Regions from separate parts of the Streptomyces sp. NPDC046465 genome, predicted to be linked through region 2. Evidence: riboswitches for the same ligand, from Rfam matches in the RefSeq annotation. Region 2 holds a riboswitch; the other holds the start of a gene.
The links. A riboswitch is a leader RNA that binds a small molecule or an ion and turns the genes downstream of it on or off. The one in region 2 is predicted to bind cobalamin.
Positions count from the first base shown of each region.

Region 1: another riboswitch for cobalamin. It lies ahead of ABZ953_RS28570 (energy-coupling factor ABC transporter permease); the one in region 2 lies ahead of ABZ953_RS17540 (ABC transporter substrate-binding protein).

Region 1 covers NZ_JBEYZK010000020.1:9,084-13,254, reverse strand. The annotation lists gene ABZ953_RS28590 (hypothetical protein) at 1-171, opposite strand, end outside; gene cobF (precorrin-6A synthase (deacetylating)) at 371-1,147, shown strand; gene ABZ953_RS28580 (hypothetical protein) at 1,174-1,437, opposite strand; gene ABZ953_RS28575 (alpha/beta fold hydrolase) at 1,427-1,870, opposite strand; cobalamin riboswitch at 2,004-2,188, shown strand; gene ABZ953_RS28570 (energy-coupling factor ABC transporter permease) at 2,218-2,928, shown strand; gene ABZ953_RS28565 (energy-coupling factor ABC transporter substrate-binding protein) at 2,928-3,269, shown strand; gene cbiQ (cobalt ECF transporter T component CbiQ) at 3,277-4,026, shown strand; gene ABZ953_RS28555 (ATP-binding cassette domain-containing protein) at 4,023-4,171, shown strand, end outside.
Region 2 covers NZ_JBEYZK010000010.1:171,235-175,405, forward strand. The annotation lists gene ABZ953_RS17530 (amino acid permease) at 225-1,727, shown strand; gene ABZ953_RS17535 (M67 family metallopeptidase) at 1,842-2,264, shown strand; cobalamin riboswitch at 2,228-2,402, shown strand; gene ABZ953_RS17540 (ABC transporter substrate-binding protein) at 2,446-3,417, shown strand; gene ABZ953_RS17545 (iron ABC transporter permease) at 3,498-4,171, shown strand, end outside.

The DNA.
Region 1 (4,171 bases), on a different contig from region 2:
CAGCGGCCCGCCGCGGGCCTCATCGGCGAGCGCCGTCCGCAGGTCGGTGGCAAGGCGGTCCTCGTCGGCGCCGGAGAAGTACTCCGTGTCCACGCCGAAGCCCTCCGCGACGCGGTGCAGCTTCCCTGGGCGTAGATCCTGCGTACGGGAATCCGCTCGGGCACCACGCACCTCCTGGCCGTCCAGGCACCGGTCCCGGTGAATCTAACATCCGCACAATTCGCATAATCCGCAGAACCCGCCGCTCCTTCGAGGAGGTCGCCCACGTGCTCTGGTACGGCGAACTCCCTGACGGCGCCCAGCTTTCGTACGACGGCCCGGGCCGGCGCCCGCTTCCGTGAGCGCCATGCGGCCCTGGGAGACTGCCCTCATGAGTACGGAACAGCGCGCGATCCTCGTCATCGGCATCGGGGCGGGCGACCCCGACCACCTGACCCTCCAGGCGGTGAAGGCGATCCGCCGCGCCGACGTCTTCTTCATCGTCGGCAAGGGTCCCCACAAGGCGTCCCTGACGGATCTGCGTCACCAGATGATCGAGGAGCACGCGCCGGGTCCGTACCGCGTGGTGGAGGTCGAGGACCCGAGCCGAGACCGGCGGCCGATGGACCGGTCCGATTACACCGCGGCCGTTCTGGACTGGCGTGAGCGGCGCGGGGAGATCTTCGAGCGCGCCATGCGCCAGGAGATGACGGCCGGTGAGACGGGGGCCTTTCTCGTCTGGGGCGATCCCTCCCTGTACGACAGCACGCTCGGCATCCTCGGCGAGATCGAGGACCGCGGCGCGCTCCACGTCACCGTCGAGGTGATCCCCGGCATCACCAGCGTCGCCACACTGACCGCCCGGCACCGCATCCCGCTGAACCAGGTGGGACATCCGGTGCACATCACCCCGGCCAGGCGCCTCGCCGACGTGGGCCAGAACGACGACGGCGACATCGTCGTCATGCTCGACGCACACGAGTCGTTCACCCAGGTCGAGGGCGCGGACGTGTGGATCTACTGGGGTGCCTATCTGGGCACTCCCGACGAACTGCTCATCGCGGGGCCGCTGCGCGAGGTGTCCGACCGCATCCGGCGGGTCCGGGCGGAAGCCAGGGAGCGGCACGGCTGGATCATGGACACGTATCTGCTGCGGATCAAGGGCTGAGACCGGTCGGCCGACCCTCCGCATGCCTACGCACCCACCGTGCTCCGCACGAAGCGCCGAAGGTGCGCACGCACGGCGCCGGGCCGTTCCAGCCAGGGTTCGTGCCCGGCGCCCTCGATCCGCGTCAGCGGAACACCGAGCCGGAGCGCGAGTGAAGCCAGTGACGACACAGGGCGCGGATCGTCGGCTCCACCGAGAAGCTCCGTTCGCGCGGGCAGGCGCGTGGACAGTGCGTCGAGATGCTCGTCGAGGGGGTCCGCGCGTCCTTCCCTGCCGAGGTCACGGTTCATCGCCCAGTTGACCGGACGGCGGCGCCGGGCGCCCCGCGCGGCCCAGGCCCAGCCGCGTTCGGGGTCGGCGTGGTCGGTGTACCAGGCCAGTGTGAGGGTGTTTCAGGCAGAACCGGCTGGCCAGGTCGGTGCCGTAGGAGTGCCCGATCAACACGGCGTCGGGCGCGTTCCACGCGTCGAGCAGCCCGGCGAGGTCGTCGACATGCCGCGCCAGGGAATGGCGGCCCTCCCACGGGGACCGGCCGGTGCCACGCTGGTCGTACCGGTACACGGGTGCGAGGTCCGCGACCATGGGGGCGATCTCACCCAGATAGTCCGGCAGCCCCGGACCGCCGTGGAGCATGACCACGGGCGTCCGCCGTGCCGTGCCCCGCAGCGCCGCCCAGTGCAATCGCGTCCCGTCGCTCATCGGTGCGAGGCCCTGGGTCTCCATCGATGTCACCGCGCAAACCTACCGGGAAGTTCCCCGCATACGGCCTCTGAACAGGGGCGTACGCGGTGGTATACGCGCTCGCGTGTGACACCCCCACACCCACGGCGCAAGTTGTCAGCAGATCAATTGCGCACTAATGTCACCACGCCTTGGTGCACGGGAAATCCGGTGTGATGCCGGTGCGGCCCTCGCCACTGTGATCGGGAAGTCCGGCTCCAGCCCTCGCGGCAGCCACTGGGTACTCACGTACCCGGGAAGGCGGAGTCCGGTCGGTACGACCCGTCAGCCAGGAGACCGGCCAAGGCGCGTTGTCCATCCACGAGGTGCTGGAGAGGGTCTGCCGAGCCATGCACATAGCCGAGGGTTTCCTCCCGCCGGCGCACGCGATCGCCTGGGGCGTAGCGTCCGCGCCGTTCGTCGTCCACGGAGTCCGCTCCCTGACCCGTGAGGTCAAGGAGCACCCGGAGAGCACGCTGCTCCTCGGCGCCTCCGGGGCCTTCACATTCGTCCTGTCCGCACTGAAGATCCCGTCCGTCACGGGCAGTTGCTCGCACCCGACGGGCACCGGGCTCGGAGCGATCCTGTTCCGGCCGCCCATCATGACGGTGCTCGGCACCATCACCCTGCTCTTCCAGGCCCTGCTGCTCGCCCACGGCGGGCTCACCACCCTGGGTGCCAACGTGTTCTCGATGGCGATCGTCGGGCCCTGGGCGGGATACGCGGTCTACCGGCTCCTCAAGCGGTACGACGTGCCGCTCATGGTCGCCGTGTTCTTCGGGGCGTTCGTCGCCGACCTGTCCACCTACTGCGTCACCAGCGTCCAGCTGGCACTGGCGTTCCCCGACCCCAGCAGCGGATTCCTGGGCGCCCTGGGCAAGTTCGGCGGCATCTTCGCCGTCACCCAGATCCCGCTCGCGGTCAGCGAAGGACTGCTCACCGTCCTGGTGATGCGGTTGCTCGTGCAGTCCAGCAAGGGCGAGCTCACCCGGCTCGGCGTGCTGCTGCAAGGCAAGCGGACCGTGTCGACGGCCAAGACGGAGACGGGGGCCAACGCCTGATGAGCCGGAACGCGAAGATCAACATTCTGCTGCTCGTGGTCGTCGCCGCACTCGCGGTACTGCCCCTGGCACTCGGGCTCGGCGACGACAAGGAGGAGCCGTTCGCGGGCGCCGACGCGCAGGCCGAGACGGCGATCACCGAGATCGAGCCGGACTACAAGCCGTGGTTCTCGCCTTTGTACGAACCCCCTTCCGGGGAGGTCGAGTCGGCGCTCTTCGCCCTCCAGGCGGCCCTGGGCGCGGGCGTGCTCGCGTACTACTTCGGGCTGCGCAAGGGACGCCGTCAGGGCGCGGAGCAGCTCATCGAGCAGGGCGAGCGGCCCGAGACCGAGCAGGTCTGACCCGACCGTGCTGCCCATCGACGCGGCGGCGCACAGCAGCCGCTGGCGCCGCCGACACCCCGTGGACAAAGCCGTTCTCGGGCTCGGCCTCACCGTCCTGGCCATCTCGCTGCCGCCCTGGCCTGGCGCCGCCCTGGTGCTCCTCGCGGCGCTCGTCCTGCTGGTCGGGCCCGCGGGCGTGCCGCCCCGCAAGCTGTGGCGCGCCTACCGGGTGCCGCTCGGCTTCTGCGTCACGAGCGCCCTGACCCTGCTCGTCCAACTCGGCGCCCCCGACGGGTTCGTGACGCTCGCCGACGGCGGCCCGGCGCGCGCCGGCGGCCTGCTCCTGCGGACCTCCGCCGCCTCGCTCGGCGTGCTCCTGTTCGCCTTCACCACGCCGATGTCGGACCTGCTGCCGCGGCTCGTGAAGGCGGGCGTGCCCGCACCCGTCGTGGACGTCGCACTCGTCACGTACCGGATGAGCTTCCTGCTCCTGGACTCCATGAGCCGGATCCGCCAGGCGCAGGCCGCCCGGCTCGGCCACACCACCCGCGCCGCCACCTGGCGCTCCCTCGCCGGTCTCGGCGCCACCGCGTTCGTGCGGGCCTTCGACCGGGCGAGCCGGCTGCAGGCCGGACTCGCCGGACGCGGCTACGACGGCACGCTGCGGGTCCTCGTGCCCGACGCGCGGATCTCGCGGCGCTTCGTGGCCGCGGCGGCGGTACTGCTCGCGGGCCTCGTGGCCCTCACCCTCGTACTGGAAAGGTTCCTTCCATGACCGAGCCCGTGGTCGGTCTGCGCGCCGCGTCCTACGCCTACGAGGACGGTCCCACCGTCCTCGAGGACCTGGACTTCGACGTCGTCGCGGGCCGCGCCCTCGCCTTGCTCGGACGCAACGGCAGCGGCAAGACCACCCTCATGCG
Region 2 (4,171 bases):
TTGTCCGCTTCTTCCTGTGGTCTGCACCACAGGTGGCTCATTCCCTCACTGTTGCCACCGTGATAAATCTTCACGACCGCTCGGTGACGCCACCCATGTCGCCGAGGGCGCTTCAGCCGGCAGACCGCCGGTAGCACTCCATCCATATCCGGGGGGATCAGGACCTGGTCCGCAGCCACAACGCAGATGTGCGGGCGCGGATCAGCATGGAGAAAGGCGTCACCATGACCTCAGTGCAGGTCGAAGAGCACCACGGCGAGCACGGCGGCAATGGGGTCGTCCAGGGCTCGTCCGGCGAGGGCGAGGGGTACCAGCGCGGGCTCGGGGCCCGGCAGATCCAGATGATCGCGATCGGCGGTGCCATCGGCACCGGCCTGTTCCTCGGCGCGGGCAAGGCCATTCACAAGGCCGGTCCCAGCCTCATCCTGGCGTACGCCATCGCGGGCCTCGTCATCTTCTTCATCATGCGGGCGCTCGGCGAGCTCCTCATGTACCGGCCCGTGTCCGGCTCCTTCTCGGAGTACGCACGCGAGTTCATGGGCCCCTTCTTCGGGTTCGTGACCGGCTGGACGTACTGGCTCTTCTGGGTCGTCACCGGCATCACGGAAGTGACCGCGGCCGCCCAGTACATGCAGTACTGGACACACGACTCATTCCCACAATGGGCCTACGCGCTGGTCTTCACGGTCATCCTGTACGGCGCGAACCTCATCTCCGTGAAGCTCTTCGGTGAGCTGGAGTTCTGGTTCTCGATGGTCAAGGTCACCGCCATCATCGGCATGATCCTGATCTGCGTCGGCATCCTCACCATCGGCTTCTCCGACGCCGGTGACACCGCGTCCATGACCCACCTGTGGGACGAGGGCGGGTTCTTCCCCAACGGCATCGGCTCCACGCTGATGACCCTGCAGATCGTGATGTTCGCCTTCCTCGCCGTCGAGCTCGTCGGCGTCACCGCGGGCGAGTCCAAGGACCCGAAGACCGTCCTGCCCAAGGCCATCAACACCGTGCCGTGGCGCATCGCCGTCTTCTACGTCGGCGCGCTCATCATGATCCTGTCGGTCGTCCCGTGGACCTCGTTCAAGCCGGGTGTCTCGCCGTTCGTGAAGGCCTTCGAGGAGATGGGTCTCGGCGTCGGCGCCGCCATCGTGAACTTCGTGGTCCTCACCGCCGCACTCTCCTCCTGCAACTCCGGTATGTACTCCACCGGCCGCATGCTGCGTGACCTGGCGCTCAACGGCCAGGGCCCGAAGTTCTTCACCAAGCTCACGAAGAACGGCCTGCCCCTGACCGGCACCACCGTCTCGGCCGCGTTCATGCTGGTCGGCGTCTGGATCAACTACCAGTGGCCGGGCGAGGCGTTCAACTACGTCGTCTCCTTCGCGACCATCTCCGGCATGTGGGCCTGGATCATGATCCTGTGCTGCCAGATCCGCTACCGCCGCAAGGCCGACCGCGGCGAGCTGCCGCAGTCCACCTTCCGGGCGCCGGGAGCCCCGTACACCAGCTGGTTCGCCCTGCTCTTCATCGGCATGGTCATCGTGATGATGGGCGTCGACAAGGACGCGCGGATCTCGCTGTACGCCGCTCCGGTCTGGGCCGCGATCCTCACGATCTCCTACCTGATCCTCAAGAGCCGCAACCCGCAGGCCGCGGCGTTCACCAAGCGCAAGACCGCTGTCGACGGCTCCGTCACCTCCGACAGCACTCCGGTCGAGAAGGACTGACACCGGCTCTGTTCTGCCTTCGGACACCGGCTCTTCCCTGCGCCGTGTCCAGCATTCGGGCCCGCCCGTACCACACTTCGGTACGGTGCGGGCCCTCTGCTTATCCTGACTCCCATGCTGACCCTCACCCAGGCCCTCCACGACCAGATCGTCGCGCACGCGCGCCAGGACCACCCCGACGAGGCCTGCGGTGTGGTCGCGGGCCCGGCGGGCACCGGCCGCCCCGAGCGCTTCATCCCGATGCTGAACGCGGCCCGCTCGCCCACGTTCTACGAGTTCGACTCGGGCGACCTCCTCAAGCTCTACCGCGAGATGGACGACCGCGACGAGGAACCGGTGATCGTCTACCACTCGCACACCGCGACCGAGGCCTACCCCTCGCGCACCGACATCACCTACGCCAACGAGCCCGGCGCACACTACGTCCTGGTCTCCACGGCGGACACCGACGACGCGGGCCCCTTCCAGTTCCGCTCCTATCGGATCGTGGACGGCACGGTCACCGAGGAAGAGGTGCAGGTCGTCGAGGCATACTGACCTTCGACCTTGAGGCGGCAGGAACCAGGAAGCCGGTGCGAAACCGGCACGGTCCCGCCACTGTGACCCCGTCCCCTCCCGGCAAGCACCGGCCGGGGGCGGGGGAGTCAGGAACTGACCTGCCGCCTTGCTCCACGCAACGCAGGGGACGCGGAAATCCCCTGGAGGAGGCAGTTTCATCATGTCCCGCCGTCACACCGGCATACGCGCGCTCGCCGCGACCGCCCTGCTCGTCCCGCTCGCCGCGTGCTCCTCCTCCGGTTCGGACGGTGACACGAAGCCCGCCGCCAAGACCGCCGGATTCCCGTACACCGTCACCAACTGCGGCGTGAAGACGACGTACGACGCACCCCCGAAGCGCGCCGTCACCATGAACCAGCACGCCACCGAAGTGATGCTGGCCCTCGGCCTCAAGGAGCACATCGCCGGGACCGCCTACCTCGACGACAAGGTCCTGCCCGAGTACGAGAAGGCGTACGAGTCGATCCCGGTGCTCGCCAAGGAGTACCCCTCCTACGAGAAAGTGCTCGCCGCCGACCCCGACTACGTGTACGGCGGCTACGCGAGCGCCTTCCTCGCCGGGGACGGCCGCAGCCGCTCCGCCCTCGCCAAGTCCGGCATCGAAAGCCGCCTCAACGTCGAGGGCTGCGCACAGCACCCCGTCTCCATGGACGACGTCTACCGCGAGGTCCGCGAGGTCGGCGCCACGTTCGGCGTGCGGGCCCGCGCCGACAAGTGGGTCAGCGGCGCCCGCCGCGAACTGGCCGCCACCGCCGCCAAGTCCAAGGGCAAGAAGACCCGCTCCGTCTTCGTCTACGACAGCGGCGACAAGACCGCGTTCACTGCGGGCGGCCGCGGCATCAACAACGACATCATCGAACGGGCGGGCGGCCACAACGTCTTCGCCGACGTGAACAAGTCCTTCAGCGACGCGTCCTGGGAAAAGGTCGTCGAGCGCAAGCCCGAGACCATCCTCATCCTCGACTACGGCGCCACCACCCTCGCCCAGAAAAAGAAGCGCCTCCTGGACGACCCGGCCCTCCAGGACGTCCCCGCCATCAAGAACAAGAGCTTCGCGGTCCTGCCGCTCTCGGACGTGGTAACCGGCGTACGAGCACCGGAGGCGGTGAGGAAACTGGCGGCACAGCTGTGAGGTCCTTTCAGCCCGTCCGGCGTTTGAGGACGAGCCCGCAGGGCGATAGACGGGACGCACGGGGGCGCCGACTCCTCACGCTGGCAGTCCTCACAGCCGCCCTAGCGGGAGCGACACTCGCCGGGCTGGCCCTAGGCTCCGTCCGCATCCCCCCGAGCCAGGTCATAGAGATCCTCACGGGAAGAGCGGAACCCTCCCCGTTCCGAACCATCGTCCTTGACGTAAGACTCCCCAGGGTCCTGCTCGGCGCAGCCGTAGGCGCCGGACTGGCAGTCATCGGCACCGTCCTCCAGGCCCTCGTCCGCAACCCCCTCGCCGACCCGTTCCTGCTCGGCGTCTCCTCGGGCGCCTCCGTCGGCGCGGTCTGCGCCATCGTGCTCGGGAGCGTCTTCGGCCTGGGCAGCGCCCTGTCGACCACCCTCACGATCCCGGCCGCCTCCTTCGCGGGCGCCCTGGTCTCGCTGGTCCTCGTCTACGCCCTGGCCAGAAGCGGTGGCGGCGGCTTCGCCACCGGCCGCCTGATCCTCGCGGGCGTCGCCGTCTCGTACATCCTGTCCGCGCTGACCAGCCTCATCCTGGTCACCGCCGACAGCGCGGACCACCTCAAGGAGGTCCTGTACTGGACGCTCGGCGGCCTCGGCAGCGCCCGCTGGGACATGCTCGCCCTGCCCTGCGTCACGCTGGTCCTCGGTACGGCCCTCCTGATGGTCATGGCCCGCCCCCTCGACCTGCTCCTCGCGGGGGAGGAGGGCGC